DNA from 3 places in the Bacillus cereus group sp. RP37 genome. Region 1 is predicted to be linked to each of the others. Evidence: predicted binding sites of a transcription regulator. Region 1 holds the regulator's gene; each other region holds the start of a gene.

Region 1 (8,550 bases):
CCAATGTCCTTATTAGCCAACTATATAAGTTACGATGCTGCAATTATCGGAAATCATGAATTTAATTATGGAATGGATATATTAAATCATGCTGTAGAAACTGCAAACTTCCCGTACTTATCAGCAAACATTTTAGATAAAAACATAAAAGAACCCTATTTCGGGAAACCTTACATCATCAAACATATTGAAGAGAATATAAAAATTGCGATTTTAGGAGTAACAACACATTACATCCCAAACTGGGAACAACCCCTTCATATTCAAGACTTACATTTTGAAGACGCACTGGAAACTACAAAAAAATGGGTTACTTACATCCACCAACACGAAAAACCTGATTTACTAGTCGTAGCCTATCACGGAGGATTTGAACGTGATTTACAGACCGGAGTACCAACTGAAGTGTTAACAGGCGAGAACCAAGGATATGCAATGTGTCATGAAATTGAAGGTATAGATATTTTATTAACAGGACACCAACACCGAGAAATTTCTCACACAATGGCTAACGGTGTAACAATTTTACAGACCGGATGTAATGGGCAATCAGTTGGAAAAATAACCGTAACCTTCGAAAGAATGGAACAGAAGTGGCTAAAAAAAGAAAGTTATTCAGAGTTGTTGACGGTGCAAGGAATTGAGGCAGATTCAGATGTTCTTTCCTTAGCATCTGATTATGAAGAGAATACACAAAAATGGCTTGATCAACCTATTGGAATCATTCATGGGGACATGCAAATTTCAGATGTTATGCAAACTCGTTTACAAGACCATCCTTTTATTGAATTCATAAATAAAATACAGATGGATATTGCCAATGTTTCCATTTCTTGTACAAGTTTGTTCCATAATACATCTCCAGGTTTCCCAAAATTTGTAACAATGCGTGACATCGTTTCTAATTATATTTATCCAAATACATTAAAAGTAATTAGAATAACTGGAGCAGATATAAAAGATGCTCTCGAACTCTCTGCTTCTTATTTCACATTAAAAGGAGATGGAACCATCATCGTAAACCCTAGCTACATAGAACCAAAACCGCAACACTATAATTACGATATGTGGGAAGGAATTTCGTACGTATTAAACATTTCCAAACCAATTGGCGAGAGAGTAGAATCTTTACAGTATAAAGGCGCTCCTCTAAATATGAAGGAAGAATATGACGTCGTTATGAATAATTATCGCGCAAGCGGCGGAGGGAACTTTTTTATGTTTCAAAATAAGCCCGTAATAAAAGACATACCAACAGATATGTCTGAACTTATCGCTAACTATATATGGAAACATAAAAAGATAGAAGCAACGCAAAATAATAACTGGAAAGTTATTAAATAACGAATTTAACAATAAAAAAGATGGGCAGCTATGCCCATCTTTTAATTTAATTTTGCATTATCTTGCTTTTTTAAAGCTTTTAATTTCGCCGGTGTAACATCAGTACCTTCTTCGTTAACAACTTTAATTCCTTTAAGTTCGTTTAACATATTTTGACGAAATCCTTTTAAATATTGTTCACGTAGCGATTGGCGCTCACGTTGTTCTTCTTCAGTTAAGCCTTCAGCTTTTGCTTTTTTCGCTAAGAAGTTAATGCGTTCAATGAGTTCGTGACTTTGCATCTCGAATCCCCCTTTTACTCAAAACTGATTATTATCATACAATAGTTAGTCCTCTTTATCAAGCAATTGCTTTGTATATTCTACATATCTTCGATGTACAGTTGCTTTTGAAACATCATGACCAAAACCACGAAGTGTTGCTGCAATTTCTTCAAAAGTTAATTCATTCCGGCGTAAACGTACAATTTCCTCAATTGGCACTTCTTTCTTCTCTCGTCCTACGCTTAAATTACGATTTTTTAAATTATTTTCGGGACGATAGCCCTTTTCTACTGCGCGTTGCATGCCACGTTTAATTTTCAAGTTATGAATCTTTCTTTGATACTCTTCAACAATGCCAATAATATCTAAAACCATCGAATCAGAATCCGACAATTGTAATTCTCCATTATGCGTATGCGTATATACTTTTATTCCCTCTTTATGTAAACAGTGCATTAATGCAATTTTCGCATTCCCCCTACCAAGGCGCGTTTCATCTTGTATGAGTAGCACATCGATTTGTTCATCTCGAATTGTATCTAGCACTTCTAATATGCCGTCACGTTCAATTGTATAGCCACTAGCCTGCTCTTCAATCACCTTAATAACATTCATTTGATAGCGCTCAGCTAAATGCAATAATTCATCTTTTTGACGTAATAATGATGTTTCTTGTGCTTCTTTTGTTGTACTCACACGCGCATAAATAATTGCATTCATTATGAACCCCTCTTTCTCACTATTATTTCCCTCCAGTGTAACATAAATTCGCCTTTTGTTCGAACTTATGTTTGTAGAATGTTTTTTCGCATGTTATACTTATTAATAAGAAAAATGAAAGAAAACGAGGTGTTAGAAAACATGGAAAAGTTAACGAAACGCCAGCAAGACATTCTCGACTTTATTAAGCTAAAAGTACAAGAAAAAGGATATCCACCTTCCGTACGTGAAATCGGTCAAGCAGTCGGCCTCGCTTCTAGTTCTACAGTGCACGGACATTTATCACGACTAGAAGAAAAAGGATATATTCGACGCGATCCAACAAAACCACGAGCAATTGAAATTTTAGGTGACGATCGAATGGATGCAGAAACACAATCTGTTATTCAAGTTCCTATTATCGGAAAAGTTACTGCTGGATTACCGATTACAGCAGTTGAAAGTGTAGAAGATCACTTCCCACTTCCAGCTAGCATTGTTGCTGGAGCAGATCAAGTGTTCATGTTACGTATTTCTGGAGATAGTATGATTGAAGCTGGTATTTTCGACGGGGATTTAGTTGTTGTTCGCCAACAACAGTCTGCATATAACGGTGAAATTGTAGTAGCTTTAACAGAAGATAACGAAGCAACTGTTAAACGTTTCTATAAAGAAAAAGACCATTTCCGTCTACAACCGGAAAACTCTTCATTAGAGCCTATTATTTTAAAACAAGTGTCAGTTATCGGAAAAGTAATTGGTGTATATCGTGATTTACATTAAAAAATAATAAAAAGAAGATAATCACCTTATTTATATAGGTGACTATCTTCTTTTTTGTATTTTGATAGATTTTCATACATTCTATTTCTTATGAACGAATTTCAATCGTCACATCGCCAGCAGTTGTTTTACCACTAATCTTTTTACTACCATTGCCAATTGTTATATTTTTATTTTCTTCATTAAAAATCATCACGTCTCCAGCAGCGCTTTGCCCAGTTATAACTGCATCTTGTGGTTTTTCCAATAAAGTAATATCTACATCCCCAGCGGTTGAACTTGCCTCCACATCATATTTAGGATCATGATCCATAATATGCACTTCCCCACTAGCCGTCTTCGCTGTTACTTTCCCTATTACTTTTTTAAAGTTCAGCTCACCAGCTTTTGTAGATCCCTCCACACTCTTAGCTGTGACATGTTTCAAATCTACTTCTCCAGCAAGCGTTTCAACACTTACACGATCACTTTTCACATCACTTATTTCTATTTGTCCAGCAGATGAATTTACTTTTATCTCTTGGTAAGAACGTTCAGGCACTAGTATAGTCATTGTAGACGTTTGAAACTTGAAATTGTAAAAAGAAAAATCAAATGAAGCACCTTTTTCTCTTTCCCCAATAATTTTTAATGTGTCACCATCTTCGGCAATACGAATCTCTTGTTTACGTACAGCTCCTGATTGCTTTACATAAAAAGAAGAATCGGGAGATTTTTGGACAACAATATCCCCAGCATCTAACTTAACTTCTATATTTTTTAGTGTTTCGTTTTTTATTACGTCTTCTTTGTTTCCTTCTTCTGCAGTTTGTACTGCTTTTTCATATGTTTGTGAAATCCCTATTACTCCAATAATGATACAAGTGATTGCTACTAACAATATTTTTTTCATCATCTACTCCCCTTTTATCATTTTGAAGTTCCATACTACATAACGTACGCATAACCTTTTAAACCACTTCGTACTATAATAAGCGATAATACATAACAACAAACCTACTCCAACAAACGTTATACTAACGAATACATCCAACCATATAAAAGTACCCATAAATACTTTTGCAATAACGAAAAATGGTGTCACTACACTAGCAATCCCACCGACCCAAAAGGAAAATATAAAAGCGATAATTGCAACTAACGGGCCTAACACAATAATAAAATTAAACAAACTAAGTCCAATCGCTGCCATGACAGCCCTTGTTATATTCGAAGTAGATGGGTCCTTTTTCATTTCATCAAAGCGATACAAAGCAAGTAAATCTTTCGCAATTACTTTCGGAGAGCCAAGCCCCTTTATTATTTCCGATTCAGTTTTCCCCTCTTCTCTCCCAAACTGAAAATGCTCTTCATAATCAAATAAAATATCTTTCCTCTCTTCTTCCGGTAACTTTCTAAGATGACTTGATAATTCTTTAAGGAACTGTTCTTTACTCATCCCATTCCACCCCTTCAATAATTTCTTGTACGCCTTTTGCAAAATCACGCCACTCCGTTACTAACAAATTCAGTTGCGTCTCCCCTTGCTCAGTTAGTTGATAATATTTACGAGGTGGCCCCTCTGTAGATTCTTTTAAATACGTTTGAAAATATCCTTCTTTCGTTAAACGACGTAATAAAGGATACACTGACCCTTCCGATATTAAAAATTTATTTGAGATTTGCTGAACAAGTTCATAACCGTAACAATCCTTACGTTTCACAAGTGCCAAAACACACAGTTCTAACACACCTTTTTTAAACTGAACGTTCAAGGACAATCCCCCTTTCTCATTTCAGTACTGTTTAATACATGGTACCTGTTTTATCCATAATATACCACTTAGTATTGTTTATTGCAAGGTACTCATTTATATTTACTCCCTAAATGTAGAAACCGCACAAATAAAAGCCCGAATAATGTCCTATTATAACTGACCATTACTCAGGCTTTTATTCGATTCGAACTGCTTGAATACAAAACTTCATTCACTCTTTTCTCCTCTAAGAACCAACTTCCATTTGTGACCCTAATAAATTTCGAAATACACCTTTTCTCTCTTTAGCCAATTGATTAAATTCACCTTTTTGGACAATTTCACCTTTTCCTAAGACAATAACTTGATCTGCATTGCGTATAGTAGATAAACGATGTGCAATCACAACAATAGTCATTGTTCCTTTCAATCTTTCTATTGCTGATTGAATTTTCACTTCATTTTCAGTATCCAATGCACTCGTAGCTTCATCTAATACTAAAATCGACGGCTTTCTTAAAATAGCCCGGGCTAGTACAAGTCGCTGACGTTCACCACCTGAAAGCCTCACCCCACGATCTCCAATCAGTGTATCCAGCCCATTTGGAAACGTTTGTACAAATTCAGCGGCGGCCGCAAAATCTAATGCATCCCAAATTTGTTCTTCACTTGCATTTGGCTCAATCATCAATAAATTTTCCCTTATACTTGCATTAAACAAGAAGGGATCTTGTGGTACATAGCTAATAGCACGTCTTAATGGCAATAAATTATCTGTTGTAAGAGGCGTACCATCTATTAAAACTTGACCTTTTTCTGGCTGGATCAAGCCCATTAAAACATCAATTAATGTACTCTTCCCAGCACCAGAATGCCCCACAATAGCCGTCATACTATTTATTGGAATTTGCACATTAATATTTTGAAGTGCGTATAAAGATTCTTGCTTATTATAACGAAAGTAAACATCCTTACACTCAATACCTCGCTCTATACAAATCGGCGTTATATGTTTTTGCTGATGTATATCCTGCATTTCAATTGCTTCCTTACATTCCTCTTGTAATTCCCACAATGACTTAAAAGCAGGAATACTTGCAGCCAGTTGTTCTAAATTTGATTGAATTGTCATGAATCTCGGCCATAGTCTAGAAAAAATGAGAATGATTAATAGTAATTGGGTGGGTTTCGATTGAAACATACTTACTGACAATAATAAAAAAAATGCAATTAATATAGCCATTGAAACTTTATAAAACAATTGCGAGCTCGATCTTATTCTCATATACTCCATTTGCTCATTACTCATCTTTGTTGTTATAGATTGTAACCAGTCTAAACGTGATGCTTCCAAAGTATTACTCTTTATATCTTTAATTCCATTAAATTGATCTGTTATACCAGAAAGGTAGTCTTTTGCCAATTCTGAGGTCTTACCGCCTAGTATTCGGGCTTTTTTTATAAAAACACGAGAAGCTACCAAGAATAATAAGCCAAAGACCAAAACAAATATAGTTATTTGAGGAGATAATAAAAATGCAATTCCCACCTGTATAAATGTAAACAGAATAGCAGCTAACAATTGTAAAAATAAATTAACCCCATAACTTACACGAGCTAATTCTGTAGTTAATATATTTATTAGATTTGTTTTCCTTTTCTCTAAAAAAAAACTCCACTTTGCTTTTAAAATCACACTATATGTTTCTATTCTTAAGTCTCGTACAAAAGCTTGTTGCGTTCTCGCATCCCTTAGCGTTATATTTCTTTGTAGTAAATTTTGCCCTAACACTATTAGTATATATATACCTAAAATAGAAACTAGACTTGTTGTTTTAGGAAAATCCTGCAAAAATCTAGAGACAGGTGCAATAAAAGTAGTCTCCTCGCCTATATTCATTATTCCAGTCATACTTATCATAGGAATTAATAAAATAATACCTATCCCTTCAAGTAAACTTATTAAAACCATACCAAATAAATTCACATAGAGTATTTTTCCCGCTGAAGAATATAATTTCTTCATAAAATATATAATATGATTCATCGATGTTCCCCCTATAACAAAGCAAGCTTCTTTGTTTTCCTCCAAAGGCATAAAAACGGACGTAAAGGAAAATATAAAAAATGAAGAAATTTAGGTAACGGTAATGTTTTTGCATCAATTGGATAAGGATATAATTGGCTCATAATATATAAAATCTTTTGCTGATTAGACATTAGTGAAAATAAGTGTCGACTATGATAGATAAATACTTCTTCTGGGACAGGTTCGGTATGCAAATTTATCATTTGCTTGAAATAAAATAGTGCCTCTTGAGCTAACTGCTTTGAATGTTTTTTCTCTACTAATTCCATCATCCTTTCATCTAGTCGTACACCTAGCAATTGAGTTACTAAAATTAGTGCTTGTCCTCCTAAATGAAGCACTTGATATTTTCCCATTAATTTATGAATCTCACTCCAATTAAGTTCTTGATCGACAATTTTTTTTATATCTACTAACCAACGTAATCTGGACCAACCATGTCTTGCACCATGAGATACAAGAAATAAAAATAAATCTTCCTTCCCTAACATATATACAGAATTACTCGTAAGGGTACTTTTTCTCTTTCGCTTCCAAAGCTCTTCAAACCCAGGTTCCTTACCAGGTCCGGGATTTAACCTCCAATGAATCTCAAGCTTAATCTGCTTTGTTGGATGAAAAAATGTTATATGATGATGCCTCCATTTCCAATCATTTAATATCGTTTGAATATAATCATCTTTTACATACCCCTGCTCTAAAAGTAGCATTTCTACTTTTTCTAAATTTTGCATCGGAATTAGAACGTCCAAATCACAGGATGTTCGTAAAGAAATATCCCCATATAAGTCCTGAGATAGTACAGGTCCTTTTAGAAAAATCATACGGATTTCATTTTCATTACATAGTTTATTTATTCGTTCCATTTCAGCACTTAAATACAGCATGTGAAATGTATTTTTTTTATATTTCCTATTCAAGGTTTGTACAATATGTGAAGGAATTAGTTCCTCATCCACTTGTTTAAGTTTTTGATATATCACCGGATAAACACGATGATGCACAGCTTGCTCAAGAAATACCTCCCAATCAATATCCGAAAACCATTCATTACTGTATGTTTGTACTGTTTCGTCATCTTGTAACTTCAAAATTGCAAAAAGAAGTTTCAATTCCTTAGACATGAACTCTACATTCAGACCAAAATCTTTCTCCATTTTATTCTCCTTTAATAGTGTCCTCACTTAGCCTCTTTGCAAATGATCCAACGACAGTAAATTTCTCCATTCCTTCTGATCCAGTAACATAAAAAGAACCGCTCCGTAACCATGCATGCGCAATTAATTCCCCATGACTATCCTTAGCAGTTCCTAAATAAAGAGTACTCTCAATGTGACGTTTTTCGAGCATTTTCATCCCAGCTATAGCTTTAACAAGACACTGACTTTCCCAAAAAGTATAACGACTCATAATAGAAATAGCTTCAGACACCTTCTTTAGTGTATCCCCGTGTCGGTGAATTTTGGCAACTGATGTTTCGTTCATGTAATCCCCTAAAGAAGGTGCAACTTTGGAAAAGGTAATACTTTTTAGTACACGCGCCCACCCTAAAAAAATAAAAGCCTCTAAAAATAAAAGCTTTGTCTCCGTGTTCAGTAATAAAAATACCCTTATTCTTTTCACAATATTCATTAAT
Region 2 (8,550 bases), on a different contig from region 1:
CCCAATATTCTAATTCTAAAGGTAAGCGGAATGCTTGGATACTCCCATCATTGTTTTTTACTGTTACAATCGGTGTATTTACCCTAGTTGTAGCGAAACCATCTGTCGTTATCATCGCTACTGCATCATTATTATGAAAACCAGCGCTTAAAACCTCGTATGTTAGTCCATCTTTCTCATTGATAATCATAGGTATATTTAAATAGGGATAGTTATTTATATCATTATGAGTAATTGTTCTCGCTGTATTCTTTCTTATATGATTCCCTTGCATTCTATATACTCCTTTATAATACTCCAAAGATAATCACCTAAATCTATTCTATTTTACGTCTATTATATTCGTAAATTGTATTGTCAACTTATTATTGAAAGCATCAGTACATATGATAGAGCTATGTAATGGAACTATATCGATAACGGTCATATAATTGGTGAGTAAATAACCATCTTCATAATATGTAATTAATATCTCTTCTTCAGATAGCAATGAACATAGTAACATGTTCTCAATCAGTTCTTTCTCTTCAGAAGTTAAAATGGGGCGTGCAACTTTATTTTTCTCTTTGATCATTTCACGTATTCCGACGAATTGTTCTGGCATTGCTGCAAATGGCGTCCATTTTATCATTCCCCTGCCTTTTGGCATATTAGCGTTGTTCATGCTTTGTGGCCCCCTAACAGTGTGTTTCTGTATCTTGCTGTTGCATTATTTGTATAGGAAATTCCTCTTAATATGCTATTTTTTCCAAACTTTGTGCGTATTTCATCCATTACTTTCGTTAGCTTTATTTCTTTTTCTCGTTGTATGATGTTATCAAAAAGGGAAATTTGTTCTTCTCCTTCACCAATTAGTTTTGTTAGAGAAATAGTAATACTTCTAATTGGTTCTCCAGCATATTGTTGATGTAGAAAATATAGACAAACTTGATGAATGTCCATGGTTAAGTTGGTGGGACGGCTTAAGGTATGTGTTTTGCTAAAGCCACCGGAATAACTTTTACTATATCCAATTGAAAATTGAACGGTTTGAGCAAGTTTGTTTTGTTGTCTTAATCGATAGCAAACTTCTTCGGTATGTTCCAGTAGGATAATCGGAAATTCTTCTATTGTATAATCACGCATTAAAATTTGGCTTTTTCCTATAGAAGTTGTAACCGGAACATATTTCTCTGAAATTCGACTAAAATCAATCCCATTACTATGTAAGTGTAATTCTTCGCCAATCACGCCGAAGCTTTGTTTTAAATATTTAAGAGGATAATTAGCTAAATCTCCAATTGAATGTATTCCTTTTTGATTTAATTTTGTTTCTGTTTTATGCGAAATCCCCCAAAACTTACTAAGCGGTCGTATGCTCCATAATTTTGTAGGTACATCTGCGTATTTCCAATAAGCGATTCCGTCCTTATTTTTCTTTGCTTCAATATCTAAGGCCACCTTACTCATCAATAAGTTAGGGGCAATCCCGATTGTGCATTCAATTCGTGTATGTTCATATATTTCACGTTTAAACTGTAATGCAAATTCAATTGGATCTCGGGCAAATAGATGGATGCTATCGGTAATATCCATAAAAAATTCATCGATGCTGTATTGATGAAAGTCTTCAATAGGAACATATTGTAGAGCTAACTTCGTTATGTAATTGGAGCACTTAATATAGGTTCCCATAATTGGATTCACAATAAGAATATCTTTTTGCCGAGGAATCTCGTATAGCCTTGCCAACTTCTTTACTCCCATTGCTTTTAAAGGTGGAGTTGCGGCTAAAACAATGGACCCATTCCTATTCACATCACCGACTACAGCTAATTTTGTATGAAGTGGGTCTAATCCCATTTTGATGCAACTAACAGAAGCATAAAAGCTACGAAGATCAACACATAAAATGATTCTATTCGGTAAAATTGAATAGTCATACACTATAACTCCTCCTAATAATAATGAGAACATTTGTTCTTATTATTATTCTTATTATACACGAACTTACGTTCTTTTATGAAGTAGTTTTTGAAAAAATATTTAATTATATATAGTAGAAATAAGTAGAACGAAAGAGAGAAGTAATGGCCAAATATTATTTAAATTTCTAGGATATAAGCTGTATCATTTATCAAGTTACTTCAACGGGATTAAACAAAATAGATTAACATGAAAAATATTCGAATTTTTAGTTAGATGCTTAATAGTCGTTCATTATGAACGGCTATTTGGCTTTTATTTAATATAAAGTGAAATTAATATAAAAATATGTTTGAGGACTGAGTGATGTTTAGGTGCTATAGATTTGAGAAAAAAGAAACAGAATAATAAGGTATTTGTTGATAAAGACTCCTTTACATTACAATATTTTACATATTTGGTATGATGTATATGAGTGCTATATATTAAGGGAGGAATGGGAATGAAGAGGTTCATAACTCATGCAAATGGTAATAAGATCTTTAAAAAGTTAGTTTTAATGGTGTTACCAATGGTTCTAATGATAATGATGATAACCCCATCGAATGATGCATTGGCAGCCAACCAATCAAATGCAAGTTCACTAAAAGGTGTGAATCTATTTAATGGAAGCTGGACCGTTGCTATACAAGCTGCAAATTTACAATATGTGTCTGCTGAGCCATCAGGAAATGTAGTAGCAAATCGTAGTGCAGTTAATGAATGGGAGAAATTCGAATTAATTCCGACTGGGGAATTATATACGTTTGCTTTAAAAGCGAAAAGTAATGGAAAGTACGTTTCGTTTGAGCCAAATGGTAGAGTAGTAGCAGATCGTACATCAATTGGGGCATGGGAAAAATTTATCTTATATAATGGTGGAGACAATAGGATATATGTATTACAAGCGCTAAGTAATGGTAGATTTATATCAGCGAATGGTGGTAGAGAATTAACTGCTAATAGTTATGCAGCTGGAAGCTGGGAAAGATTTGTTATTGTGTACTTCTAAATTTGGAAGTGTTATGTATCTAGATGATAATGACATGTGTAGTTCATATGCATGCCAAATAAAATAAAGAGTTAAGTACTTAATATAAGTGTATATTTAGGTACAAAAAGGACTGCAAGTAATTGTCAGTCCTTTTTGTATGTTAATTAAGTATCTGCTGTGGATGTAATAAGAAGAAAAAGAACCCTATAGGGTTCTTTTTCAAGGCATATTAACCGTAAGGAGAATCATGAAATGCTACTTCAAATCTTTATTAGGGGAAAGATTTTGAAAAAGCTTAACATACATCTATTTTTACATAAATGTAAGATATAGTAAATTGATATTCTTTATACTTACTATTACTAATATTCAATTAAGATGGTTAACACTATGTGTATAGTGTTAACTGATATTTAGTGTAGTATACATTTAGAAATCTAGTATTAGATTACAAGTGTTAAAAAGTTAATAGGTTTATCATTTCAAATTCTAACTAACATTTAAACGATTATAATTGAAATGGGGTGTGTATTAACTCTTATAAGCTAATGAAAGTAATTGAACTACCCCCACTTTCACTTCGTTTAGAAGTGAGGGATTCCTAAGTAAAGGGTTCTATCGAACTCTAATTGATTAGGCTAACCCCGCAGTCCCTGCGGTTAGAAGTCTTATTGCTTCATTCTTTATATTGATACTTGCGTTAATATCCCTATCATGGTGTGTACGACAAGAAGGACAGTCCCATTTACGTAGGTTTAGATTTTTAACGTCTTTGTTTTGATATCCACAACAAGAACATAATTGGCTGGAAGCAAATGTTTTCGATACGACAATGACTTATTTGCCATACCATTTTGCTTTATATTCCAACATGGTTCGAAACTGTGACCAAGATACTTCACTAATTGCTTTTGCTAACTTACGATTTTTTAACATATTTGATACTTGCAAATCCTCTATACCGATAACATCGTGGTTTTTGATGATTTCAGTTGAGATTTTGTCTAAGTAATCTTTTCTAGCATTTGATATGTATTCATGAATTCTAGCTATTTTTACTCGTTGTTTATTCCAACGAGATGATCCTTTCATTCTTCTAGAAAGAACACGCTGTGCTTTCGCCAACTTATCTTCTAATAATCGGAAAAACTTCGGATTTTCATAGGGTTTTCCATCTGACAAAATAGCGAAATCTTTTAGTCCTACATCTATCCCAATGTAAGAATGAGTTTTCGGAAGTTCTTGTACTTTTGTTTCAACTAATAGTGACACAAAATATCTATCAGAAGGGTTTCGTCTAACTGTAGCATTTACAATACGTCCCGTTATTTCACGACTTTTGGCAAATCGAACAAGACCTAGTTTTGGCAATTTTATTTTGTTTCCTACAATGGCAATGTTTTCATTTGTTTGTTTTGTGATATAAGATTGTACGTTATTCTTCTTGGATTTGAAACGCGGGGCACTATTTTGTTTTTTGAAAAAGCGTGTATACGCATCCGCAAGGTTGCGAACAGACGACTGAATCGCAATACTATCCACTTCTTTGAGCCAAACAAACTCTTTCTTCATGGCAGGAAGTTTGGCAGAGCATGTACCATATGTTAAACCTTTTCCAGTTTCTTTATATGCGTGATCCCATAGGGATAGGAAATGATTGAATACAAAGCGAGAACAACCTATCGTTTTATTAATTAGAATTGCTTGTGCATGATTTGGATAGATACGAAACTTAAAGGCTTTATTAATTATCATTTGATTCACCTCCATTTCGGTATATGAATATTATACACCAAACGTACATTCGATGGATAGTGAAGTAACACTTTATGTATGTCGAACAATTAAGATGGCTTCCTGCCATCTCTTGTTCGAAGCCAATTCATCTCCCACCTACTCACTTCGCGTTCCTTGAGGAAGGAGTCTTCTTGGCTAAAATGATAAAATAAATAAAGACCCTGTAAAAAAATACAGGGTCGGATACAGGGTTAAGGGAACGCATAGTTTCTTAAAAACATAATAGCATATATATTTTGTGTAGCTATATGAAGATTTTGACAAAATTAAGAACAAGACAGAAAATCTTTGAGAAATCAAATATAGTGGTGGAAATATGATTAGGAAGTGAACTATTTACATGTTAATATAGATGAAATCTTTTGAGCACCGTGACCAAAAGGTCTTTGAATTAGAGGTTTAGGTTAGTGAGATAATTAATCTTCCTGAAAAAGAAAAATATTTTTTTAGATTAAAAGAAGAAAAGACACCTTTTGGGTGTCTTTTCTTTTGGTATACAGCTCACATATTGTTGAATTAGATATGAAACCATAATTCGACTATGAAATAAACAACATAAGAAATTTTAACATAATCTAGACTGAACAGAATATGTAATAGTGCATTTTTAGTCTTCAATTACTATATTGGATATAGAAAATCAGTATAAATAAAAAGGGCATGCAGTCGTATCTGCCGCCCTTTTTAGGAGGAATTTAAGACACCAATAGGACACGTATTGGTAAAAAGGCTTAAAAATAGTATATGTAAAAAGAAAAAGTCCTATACCAAAAGTGGATTGAGCTTTATCTTTTTTACTTATTCAAAAATCAAATCCCGCTCTTTTTAAAATTGGTACAGCAAACATATAGTTTGGAATGGAATCAGAAAAAGTATACATGAAAATGGCAGACAACAATTTTGTCGCCTGCCGGTGCCAAGGGACTGAATGAGTTAGTCAATTCCTATAAATTCCTACCCCATTACCAGAAGAGTGAAGCCGCTAGTTCAAACGGCTTAAATCTAGTTTGCCTGATAAAGAAAAAATTATGAGTGAAAATTTTGTTTGCTCTATATGAAAAGATAAATAGATATTCATCAGACAAGGATAATACAGCATACCTTGAATAGGGGGGGAGGAACGAATTAAGGAAGGGACTGAATCAGGAGTGGGAATTTCGGACAGGATTTGGGGAGCCGTGATTGCCTTGGGCATTGCGACTAATATCGTTGCTTGTATAATGGCAGTATACATTCAAAAATACGAGCTAATGATAAACTACCTTACAAATATTTTATTTTTAATAATTATAGCGATAACGTATATTAAGATGAAAATTAACAAGTGGGTGGCGTTAGGATTTACGTTAGTTGTAATGGAAAAAGGTATTAAGGCAGGTTATGATTTCTACACACATGATTACTATGGTGTCAGTTGGAGTTTAGCTATCATTGTCTATTGCATATACGAGATGAAAAATTATTATGTTGAAACAAATAAATAGCCGCAAAAAATAAGGGTTAGTAGGCGGAATTCTTGTTAAAGTATACAATTTTTTTACCAATGATATTACGGTCCTGTTTTTTACTTCAATAGCATAAAAAAAGACGCCATAAGGCGCCCCAAAATTGGGTATATGAGTTTAATAAAAGTAAGATGGGAGTAAATCAAAATAATATAAAAAAGACACTACAGGAGTGTCTTTTTTGAGAAAATACTCTATAATTAACTTTGGGGAAGGTAATGTTAGAGTATATATTTAGCATTATCTTTATATTTGATAAACCATGAAATCAAAAGATTTTGTGGTTTATTTTTTGAACAATAGATATTCCATTATTGGCAGTGAGCTATTGATCATTATAAGCATTTAAAGAGGTAGGATTAAAAATCTAACATCGAATAACGGTTCCAGAATATAGCGTTACGAAATGATTTCCCATATCCAAAACGGTACTTGCCTGTATATAGCCCTTAAAACCTTCTGAAGAATAATAAATTTCTTTTGGTATACTTTCTTTAGATTGGAAATGTGTTTTAGAGTATTTTACATAATGGTTTTTAATAACTTTTGATTCTGGAACAATAGTGTTTTTTTGTTCCAATGTTTGCCTAGCACTAGAAGGTGGTATGAATTTTTGAGTGTCTTGGTAATTATGATCTAAGGTGTCAGCCTGTACACTGTGTGACGACACAAAGACGCTTAAACTACTTCCCACAATTAATGTTGCAAATGCTAACTTTGAGACTTTCGTTAATCTAATCATTTTATAATCTCCTTTTCATTATTTTGTAAGGTACCTCCTTACACCTCACAGTCTATATCCACTACATAAGGGTGTACATACATATTGATAGACAAAATTCTACAAAATACCTCGTGTTTTTTGGTTTGTGTATAATAATTCAATATTTGATAATTTATCAGAAGTAAAAATGTAGACCTTATATAAATGAAAATGAATAATTTATGCAGAGCTTGTATATAAAATTATTGTTCAAATATTCTAAAATGAGTTGATAAAGATGGTGTGGTATTATTAGATAATAATTGATTCGATAGGTTGGATTTGAAAAGTGAATTCTCTTTTTGAGCTTATATTACTTAAAATAACTAGAGAATAAGTACAAGCACATAATTAAAATAAAAAAAGTGAGAAAAATGATAAACATTCTTCTCACTTTCATCAATTAGGGTGGCATATACAAAAATATGCGTTTAAGAGGATTTTTGGATGAAAAATCCACATACATAGTATAACAAAATATTTAAGGCACTTCGCATGTAATATTGCATATAAAGAGTTGATAGATATAATAGTTAGTCTATTTCTATTATTTAACGAATTTTCCGAAAGAGTTCTCCTGCCCTAAGAGAGTGTAGGGTGATAGGTGAGAGAAGAATTTTGATTTGGCGTAGCCAAAAAGAACAATACATATTTTGATATGTAAAGACCTTTCAAATGAAGGGTCCTTACATACACTTATATTAAGTTTGTTGTGGTGCACCACCATGATCGCCAACACTATATGTAGGAGCAGGGTAATGTCCATGAGTAGCAAACTGATCCGCTTTAAAAAATGGAGAAATTCCCACCGTTAGAATCCCAATAAAAGCAATACCCGATAATAATAGGCTGATTTTTTTCATTATTTTAACACTCCTTTTTCGATTGATTTTCGTCTTGCTTGGTAACAAATTTGGAAATAATCACTTACCTTTTGATGGTTCTCTAATTGTCTACATTTTGTGGCAAATAATTCAGCGTATTCGACAACATATTCCCATAATTCTTCTTCCTCAAAGTATAAGATTCCTTCTTGGATGATTTTTTCTAATTCTTCCAATGGAATATTTTCGTTTAATCTTTTTAAAATAGAGAAGTGGTGTGTGTATTCTTCGTTTTGAATTCCTCTGCAAATCTGTAATCCCTTATCAATGAGTTTGCTAGCTGCTGATTGTTGTCCTAATTTATAATGCTCCTTAGCTTGTAGGAAGATAGCCTTGAAGTGTGTAGGGATTTTCTCTGTTACTTCTGAAAGATGACGAATAGCTAACGTAGACATACTTTGATCAGAATACAGCCATCCTAAAGTACTTTTTACGAATAACAAGGAATCTTCTTCCTCATTCTTTTGTAGTAATTCAATTGCATAATGCAGATATTCTTCTGCTTGTTCGTACTGCTTTAAATAGATACAGCAACCTCCTAGCAAACTATTACAAAAGGCTGTTTTTACTTCATAACCTTCATACTTCGAAAAGATTTCTCTCGATTTATTTGCGTATTCGATAGAAGCTAGCATGTTATAGGTATGGTGATAAAAAGTAGCA
Region 3 (8,550 bases), 560 kb from region 1:
TCGACTTGAATCGGCTTTTTCGTATCGTTATCAGAAATGACATGACCAAGTGCCCCATATTTCATGGAATCAGGATGAACAAATGTCATTGTTCCGATTCCAGCTGCCGAATCACGAATATATAAACCGATACGATAAGACGATTCACCACTGTCTTTTTGTGGTGTTAACTTAGTGCGGATGTATTTTCCATCTCTTAACAAAACAAGATTAAGCGGTTCACCTGTTTCACCACTACTATGAATAAATGGTGCTACATCACTCATTTTTTCAATTGTTTTACCATTAATTTCAGTAATCATATCTCCAATTTGCACACCAGCTGTTTCACCAGGAGATACTTTCCCTTTTTCAGTTTGAATTAAATGATGGCCTACAACAAGTACCCCTTTTGTGTTTAACTTCACACCAATTGATTGCCCACCTGGAATAACTTTGAAATCTTTCAATACTTTCACATTTACTTTTTTTACTGGAAAACCAGCAAGTTGAAACACCATATCCGCTTCACCATTTTGATGAGAATTTACCATAAGTCCTTGTTTTTGTTCATTTGAACTCACTGTAAACACATGACGATCTGTAGATGAAGCTTTAAATACTGATAATGAAGCTATTTCTGATTGTTGTCCTTCAAAGACAACAATCTGCTTCGGGGATGAAATAAACGTCCGAAGCGGTTTAAAACATCCAATAAAAACTAAAGAAACAAGGAGACAAATACCTATTATTTTGCGAAATCTTTCTAATTTCAATTTGTTCACTCTCCTCGCTCCTACCCCACATTCAGCCTCTTGGCCTCACTTTTTAATCTCTCCTTGCAGTGCTTTATTTATAACCGGAAGAATTAAGTAATCATTATTTGAGAAAAAAAGCTATCCATTACTGGATAGCCTCTGCTGTCTGTTTAAAATGATGCGCTTGCGTAAGTAATTCTTTCGCATGTTCTGTCGTTAAATCTGTAATTTCCACACCAGAAATCATTCGAGCTATTTCTGTTACTTTATCCTCCATAGTTAAAACGGTAACTGACGTAATTGTTCGATCATTCGCTACCTGTTTTCGAATAAATAAATGTGAATCCGCCATTGAAGCTACTTGAGGTAAGTGCGTAATACAAAGTACTTGCGAGTTTACCGATACTCGATAAATTTTTTCTGCAATAGCCTGTGCAACTCGACCACTTACACCTGTATCCACCTCATCAAAAATAACAGATGCAACACCTTGATGCTTAGAAAAAATGCTTTTTAAAGCTAAAATAATACGAGATAACTCTCCGCCAGAAGCGACCTTTGAAAGTGGTTTTAGCGGCTCACCTGGATTTGTTGAAATATAAAATTCCACATGATCGTAGCCATCCGACGTAAGTCTTACCGGGGCCCCCTCCACAAGAGGCTCTTCAGCATTTCCTTCTCTCTTCATGATTCTCACTTCAAATTTTGTTTTTTCCATATATAATTCTTTTAATTCCTGATGAATAGCATTTGTAAGATGTTCTGCAAGCTCATGACGCATATTACTTAACAACGTTGCTTCTTTCAGAATGACACTTTCTAATTCCTTTAACTGCTTCTTCGTCGTTTCAATATGAACGTCTTTATTTTCAATCGTAAAAATTTCTTGTTCAATTTTATCAGCATACGCTAAAATCTCTTCTACAGTATTTCCATATTTTCTCTTTAGCATACGAATTTCATTTAAACGCGTTTCAATCTCGTCTAAACGATTCGGATCATATTCCATCATATCGAGCTTTTCTCTCAGTTGATACGCAACTTCTTCTAATAAGTAATAACTATTTGCAATTGAATCATGATTCTCTTGATACACTTCATCTAAATGTGTAATACTCTCCATTTGTCCCATTGCGCTTCGTACATTATCTAATCCTTGTCCGTCAGCGCTTAACGAGCGATATGCATCACCTAATGCTTTGTAAATTTTTTCGAAATTAGAAATTTGCAATCGTTCTTCAGTTAATTCATTTTCTTCATCCATCTTTAAATCCGCCTTACGGATTTCTTCATGCTGGAATTGAATTAAATCTAAGCGATGCGCCATTTGTTGTTCATTTTCACTTAACGATTTTAACTGTTTTTTTAACTTCTCATAGTCAGCGTATACGTTTTGGTATCTATCCAATTGTTTAACAATACGCTCTCCATCAAAATGATCGAGCATAAATAGATGACGCTCTTCATTCATTAAATCTTGTGTTTCGTGCTGCCCATGAATATCAACAAGTGTTTTTCCAATTTCTTTTAATATACTAAGGGTAACCAGTTTCCCATTTACACGACATACACTCTTTCCGTTTGCAGCGATATCACGCTTCAAAATAATCATGCCGTCTTCTATTTCTATATCCAACTCTTCTGCCTTTTCAATACATGGATGCTTATCATCTTCTACATAAAATAGCCCCTCGATCTCAGCTTTTTCTGTTCCATATCGAACAAATTCTGCTGAACCACGGCCACCTACAAGCAAACTAATCGCATCAATAATAATCGATTTTCCGGCCCCTGTTTCACCACTTAAAACCGTTAATCCTTTTTGAAAAGAAATATTTAATGCCTCAATAATAGCAAAGTTTCTAATCGATAATTCCGATAACAATGCTCCATTCACCTCGTTATAAACTAATCCCCTATTAAGGGCTTTTTTCAGTTCTTTATTCAAATAGTTATACTATATGTTTGTATGTATAAATTACTTTTCTAACCGCTCCATTGTACCAAACATTTGTTTTACGGGTCAATCCACCTATTTTCTAATTTTATTCAAAGAAAATATTATATTACAATTAAAAATCCACATTTTTAACCAATAAAAATATCCTGTTCACTTTCCACTTTACAGAGGAAAGCAAACAAGATTTTTTTGTTACAACATATTTAAGAAACGATCAGAGACAACACCTGTATCTTCAGGTGTACGGCAAATAATTAAGCAAGTGTCATCACCACAGATGGTTCCGATGATCTCATCCCACTCTAAATGATCAATAAGTGCTCCAAGTGAATGAGCGTTACCAGGCAATGTTTTTAGCACAAGCATATGTCCTGCCGTGTCTAATTTTACAAATGAATCCACTAGATTTCGTTTTAATTTTTGTAACGGGTTAAATCGTTGATCTGCTGGCAAGCTATATTTATAGCGACCATCATGTAATGGCACTTTCACTAAGTGCAATTCTTTAATATCGCGCGATACTGTTGCTTGCGTTACATTAAATCCCTCATTACGTAAAATATCAACTAATTCATCTTGTGTTTCAATTTCTTTGTTCGCAATAATTTCCCTGATTTTAATATGGCGCTGACCTTTATTCATACATTTGCACCTCACACTATCTCTTACCATAGTTTAAACATTGGTATACTTCACTTATTTATGTTAACTTATAATTCGTTACTTGTACACAATTGTTTTTACAATCATTATACAATTACAACAAAAAGAGGAACAACATATGTTATTCCCCTTTACCTTTTTGTTTTAGGACATCATGCGCCTCTGTAACTACTTGCTCAACAGAAACTGGAGAATGATTTTCGCCATTCTCACGTTCACCATGCCATTTCAGATGAATTAAAAATTCAATATTACCATCCCCGCCCGTAATTGGTGAGAATGTTAAACCTTCTACATCGTATCCTTCTTTTACAGCAAAATCGACAATCATTTCCACGACAGCTTCATGTACTTTTCGATCACGAACGATACCTTTTTTCCCAACTTGCTCTCTTCCAGCTTCAAACTGAGGTTTAATTAACGCTGCTACATCCCCATTCGGCATAAGCATTGTTTTTAAAACTGGCAATATAAGCTTTAATGATATAAATGAAACATCGATACTCGCAAATTGCGGTAAACCACGCTCTAAGTCTGCTGGTGTCACGTAACGGAAGTTTGTTCGTTCCATTACAACAACACGCTCATCTTGACGCAATTTCCATGCAAGTTGATTGTACCCTACATCTAATGCATAAGATAATTTCGCTCCATTTTGAAGCGCACAATCTGTAAAGCCACCAGTTGATGAACCAATATCTATCATAACTTTATCTTGTAAATCAAGATGAAATGTCTCTAGTGCCTTTTCGAGTTTATAACCACCACGGCTTACATACGGCATAACTTGTCCCTTCACCGTAATCTCTGTATCTTGTGGGATTTTCTCTCCTGGCTTATCAAGTCTCATCTCATTCGCATATACAAGTCCGGCCATAATGGCGCGTTTTGCTTTCTCACGTGTTTCTATAATTCCTCGCTCTACTAATAGTACATCTACTCTTTCTTTTTTTGCACTCATTTGTTACGCCCTTTTTTGTTTTGATGGAATCATTGTATGAATACGGTCTACAACAGCATCTGTCGTTAAACCGATTTCTTCTAATAATTTTGTTACACTACCGTGCTCTATGAAACGATCTGGAATACCCATTCGTTCAATTAACGCACTATGGTACCCGTTCTCAGACGCAAATTCAACTACTCCCGTTCCAAAACCACCGATCAAGCACGCTTCTTCAATCGTTAAAATCGGTATATTTTTCCCTAAGAGATCATGTAAATATGCTTCATCCATCGGTTTAATAAAGCGAGCATTCACTACTTTCACTGAAACTCCAGCCTTTTCAAGACGCTCAGCTGCTTCCATTGCCATTGGTATTGTCGTACCAAATGTTAAAATAGCCGCTTGTGTACCTTCTTTTAACGTTTCCCATGAACCGATTGGAATCGCCTTTAATTCCTCATCCATAGGAACACCAAGTCCATTACCGCGCGCATAACGTAATGCGATTGGTCCATCTTCATATTGCATCGCCGTATATACTAAATGTTGCCCTTCATTTTCATCTTTTGGCATCATAATTACCATATTCGGCAAGTGGCGTAAGAATGAGATGTCAAATACACCTTGATGCGTTTCACCATCTGCTCCTACTAATCCGGAGCGATCGATTCCGATGAAGACATTTAAATTTTGGCGGCATATATCATGAACAACTTGGTCATATGCTCTTTGTAAAAATGTTGAATAAATTGCAAGGAATGGCTTCATACCTTGTGTTGCCATACCCGCTGCCATTGTTGTAGCATGCTGTTCTGCAATACCTACATCAATCATACGATCCGGGAATTCTTTTTGGAATTTCTCAAGTTTCGATCCAACAGGCATTGCAGGTGTAATTGCAACGATACGCTCATCCGTTCTCGCTAGCTTAAGTACTGTATCACTAACAACAGCACTCCACGCTGGTGCAACTTCTTTCGGTTTAACGAAGTCACCTGATTCAATTTTATAAGGTCCTGTTCCATGCCAAGTTCCAATAACATCACTCTCAGCTGGTTTATAACCTTTTCCTTTTTTCGTAATAACATGAACAAGCACTGGGCCTTTTGTTTTCTTTGCATATTGCAACGTTTCGAATAACTTTTCATAATCGTGCCCATCAACTGGACCCAAATATGTAAAGCCTAACTCTTCGAAAAAGACACCGGATACTAGTAAATATTTAAGACTATCTTTTATTTTCTCTGCTGTTGCAGCAACTTTCCCACCGACTGCTGGGATTTTCTTCAATATATACTCTAGTTCGTCTTTTACCCAATGGTATTTTCCTGCGGTACGTAGACGTCCAAGCACATTATGAAGCGCGCCAACGTTTGGCGCAATTGACATTTCATTATCATTCAAAATAACAATCATGTCTGTTTTTTCATGTCCAATATGGTTCAATGCCTCTAAAGCCATTCCGCCTGTTAAAGCACCATCTCCAATGATTGGTATAACATATTCTTTCGTTTTCTTTAAATCACGTGCTAGAGCCATTCCCATTGCAGCAGATAATGATGTCGAGCTATGGCCAGTTTCCCATACATCGTGCTCACTCTCGCAACGTTTTGGGAAACCACATAAACCTTGATATTGCCTTAATGTACCGAATTCTTTTGCACGTCCTGTTAAAATTTTATGTACATAGGATTGATGTCCTACGTCCCATAAAAATTTATCATTCGGGCTATCAAATAATTTATGCAGAGCAATTGTGAGTTCTACTACACCTAAATTAGGTGCAATATGTCCACCTGTTTGAGAGAGCTCTTCAATTAAAAACTTACGAATATCCTCACTCAATCCCTCTAGTTCACTGATAGACATATCTTTCAAAAAACTAGGGTTTTGAATTTGCGTTAGATCCACATGGATCACTCACTTTCATTTCATAATCTGTCAACATGTCAAATATTATAAAAAACATTTACACAAAACAAGAAATTCTCTTTTTTATTTTTCGCCTTGTCCTGCTATTAACCAGTCTATTGCGCCCTAATCCTATTATAAACCATATTTCTTTAGGCGATGAAAAAAATAGCCGCTAACACGAAGTGATAACGGCAATGTAATCTACATATATTTTTGCCAATAACAAGAAAAGAAAAACCTTTTCCTACATTTATATCATAAAATGATGAATGACTCAACAAATGGAAACGCTGTTATATTAGTTATTACGTTTTGCAATCAAATCGCAAATAGATAGTAAATATTCATCTTGTAATTGCAAGGAACCAATAGCATCTTTTGCCTTTGCAATTGTTTCTTCTAAAATATCCTTTGCTCTATCTACAGTAAATAACGTCGTATATGTGCTCTTTTCGTTGGAAACATCACTACCAATCGGTTTTCCGATCTCTTCTTCGGTTCCTTCCACATCTAAAATATCATCTCGAATTTGGAACGCTAGACCGATATATTTTGCAAACGCAAGTAACTTTTCTTCTTGTTCTTCTGTGGCATCTGAAAGTATCGATCCTGCAAGTACAGCGAATTCAAGTAGTTTCCCAGTCTTATGCTTATGAATATACTCCAACTCATCAATCGTAAGCTGTTTTCCTTCAGCTTCCATATCCGCCACTTGTCCGCCAACCATTCCTTCTGGCCCTGCCGCTTTTGCAAGCTCAAGTACAAGTCTTACTTTTTTCTCAGCAGTAATTTCCTTTTGTTCATATGCCATAATAACTTGAAAAGCATACGTCAACAAACCATCGCCTGCTAAAACTGCCATCGCTTCACCAAATACTTTATGATTTGTGGGCTTCCCTCTTCTTAAATCATCATCATCCATACAAGGTAAATCATCATGAACTAACGAGTATGTATGTATCATTTCAAGAGCACAAGCTGCACCTACTCCAAGATTTTTTTCTTTACCAAACGCTTGTAATGTTGCAAATAAAAGTAACGGGCGGAGACGCTTCCCACCCGCTTCCAAAGAATATGCCATCGCTTCACGAAGTACATTTGGACATTGTAATTCATTTGCATAGCTTACAAGCTTCTCTTCTACGAAAGTTTTACTTTCTTTCAAAAAAGTATCAAAAGCAACAGTCACTATGCTTCATCTCCTAAAGCAGTAAACGGTTCAAGCTCTCCATCTTCCCCAAGAATAACTGCCATTTGTTCTTGTACGTTCTTCAACTTCTCATCACAAAGCTTAGATAATTCCATACCCTCTTTAAAATAAGAGATTGCTTCTTCTAAAGGTACGTCACCTTGTTCTAGCTTAGAAACGAGATGCTCAAGTTGCGAAATTGCCTCTTCAAAACTTAATTTATTTTCCATTATTCAATTCACGCTCCTCTATGCCTGATACGCTACAATCTAGTATTCCATCTTGTAATTGAACTGAAACAGCATCTCCAAGGCTGACATCTTTCACACTTTTTAACACTTGCTTCTCTTCATCATATACAAGCCCGTACCCTCTCATCATTACTTTAAGCGGACTTAACGCTTCAAGTTTTTGAGCAGCTCTTACAAAGGCAAATTCTTTCGTTTGAAGTAATGTTTGCATTTCACGTTGCAATTGCTTTTGCAATGTTTCAACTGCTACCTTCGTTTGCATAATTTTTTGAGATGGGTGGTGCTTCTCTAAATAGAATGAAAGCTGTTTTAACTGATTTACCTTTTTATCAATATAGCGCTCTTTCGCTAACACAAGCTGTTCTAACGCTCTATCTAATTGCTCTTCTTTTTGCTCATATACTTGTCTTGGATAACGGAACGCATAAGATTTTTGCAATACTTGTAGTTTTTCTTCTTTTTTATGTACTAACTCTCTCATTGCTCTTTGCAATCTTAGAGTTCTTTGTAATACCTTTTCTTGTAACTCTATAATGTTAGGCGCTGCCAGCTCAGCTGCTGCAGTCGGTGTTGGCGCACGTAAATCGGCAACAAAATCCGCAATTGTAAAGTCCGTTTCATGTCCTACTGCCGAAATAATAGGGATGTCACTCTTAAAGATTGCCCTTGCTACCATTTCTTCATTGAAAGCCCATAATTCTTCAATAGAGCCTCCCCCGCGCCCAACGATTAGGACATCTATCTCTCCCATTGCATTCGCTGTACGAATCGCTTGTACAATTGAGGGAGCTGCTGACTCCCCCTGTACAAGTACCGGAAACACAATAACATTTCCAATTGGATAACGACGTTTAATCGTTGTTATAACATCACGAATCGCTGCCCCTGTT

What was found. Region 1 encodes LexA, which represses DNA repair genes until DNA is damaged. Its sites were predicted from a motif close to CGAACATATGTTCG; they were not measured.
Positions count from the first base shown of each region.
Region 2: the regulator LexA is predicted to act here: its motif matches at 1,985-1,998, upstream of QCI44_RS29495 (Y-family DNA polymerase).
Region 3: the regulator LexA is predicted to act here: its motif matches at 2,742-2,755, upstream of recN (DNA repair protein RecN).

Region 1 is NZ_JARVHP010000001.1:1,780,506-1,789,055, reverse strand. Features, by position in the region: gene QCI44_RS09475 (bifunctional metallophosphatase/5'-nucleotidase) at 1-1,344, shown strand, start outside; gene QCI44_RS09470 (DUF896 domain-containing protein) at 1,386-1,625, opposite strand; gene QCI44_RS09465 (YneB family resolvase-like protein) at 1,671-2,327, opposite strand; gene lexA (transcriptional repressor LexA) at 2,469-3,089, shown strand; gene QCI44_RS09455 (DUF4097 family beta strand repeat-containing protein) at 3,178-3,984, opposite strand; gene QCI44_RS09450 (DUF1700 domain-containing protein) at 3,985-4,527, opposite strand; gene QCI44_RS09445 (PadR family transcriptional regulator) at 4,520-4,843, opposite strand; gene QCI44_RS09440 (ABC transporter ATP-binding protein) at 5,073-6,872, opposite strand; gene QCI44_RS09435 (nucleotidyltransferase domain-containing protein) at 6,884-8,071, opposite strand; gene QCI44_RS09430 (lasso peptide biosynthesis B2 protein) at 8,073-8,546, opposite strand.
Region 2 is NZ_JARVHP010000002.1:259,211-267,760, forward strand. Features, by position in the region: gene QCI44_RS29485 (hypothetical protein) at 1-274, opposite strand, end outside; gene QCI44_RS29490 (YolD-like family protein) at 323-664, opposite strand; gene QCI44_RS29495 (Y-family DNA polymerase) at 661-1,926, opposite strand; gene QCI44_RS29500 (fascin domain-containing protein) at 2,408-2,956, shown strand; partial or broken gene tnpB (IS200/IS605 family element RNA-guided endonuclease TnpB) at 3,572-4,693, opposite strand; gene QCI44_RS29510 (hypothetical protein) at 5,884-6,219, shown strand; gene QCI44_RS29515 (hypothetical protein) at 6,608-6,982, opposite strand; gene QCI44_RS29520 (transcriptional regulator) at 7,705-7,866, opposite strand; gene QCI44_RS29525 (response regulator aspartate phosphatase) at 7,866-8,550, opposite strand, start outside.
Region 3 is NZ_JARVHP010000001.1:1,224,965-1,233,514, reverse strand. Features, by position in the region: gene spoIVB (SpoIVB peptidase) at 1-764, opposite strand, end outside; gene recN (DNA repair protein RecN) at 883-2,622, opposite strand; gene argR (arginine repressor ArgR) at 2,890-3,339, opposite strand; gene QCI44_RS06580 (TlyA family RNA methyltransferase) at 3,482-4,321, opposite strand; gene dxs (1-deoxy-D-xylulose-5-phosphate synthase) at 4,325-6,217, opposite strand; gene ispA ((2E,6E)-farnesyl diphosphate synthase) at 6,519-7,409, opposite strand; gene xseB (exodeoxyribonuclease VII small subunit) at 7,409-7,639, opposite strand; gene xseA (exodeoxyribonuclease VII large subunit) at 7,629-8,550, opposite strand, start outside.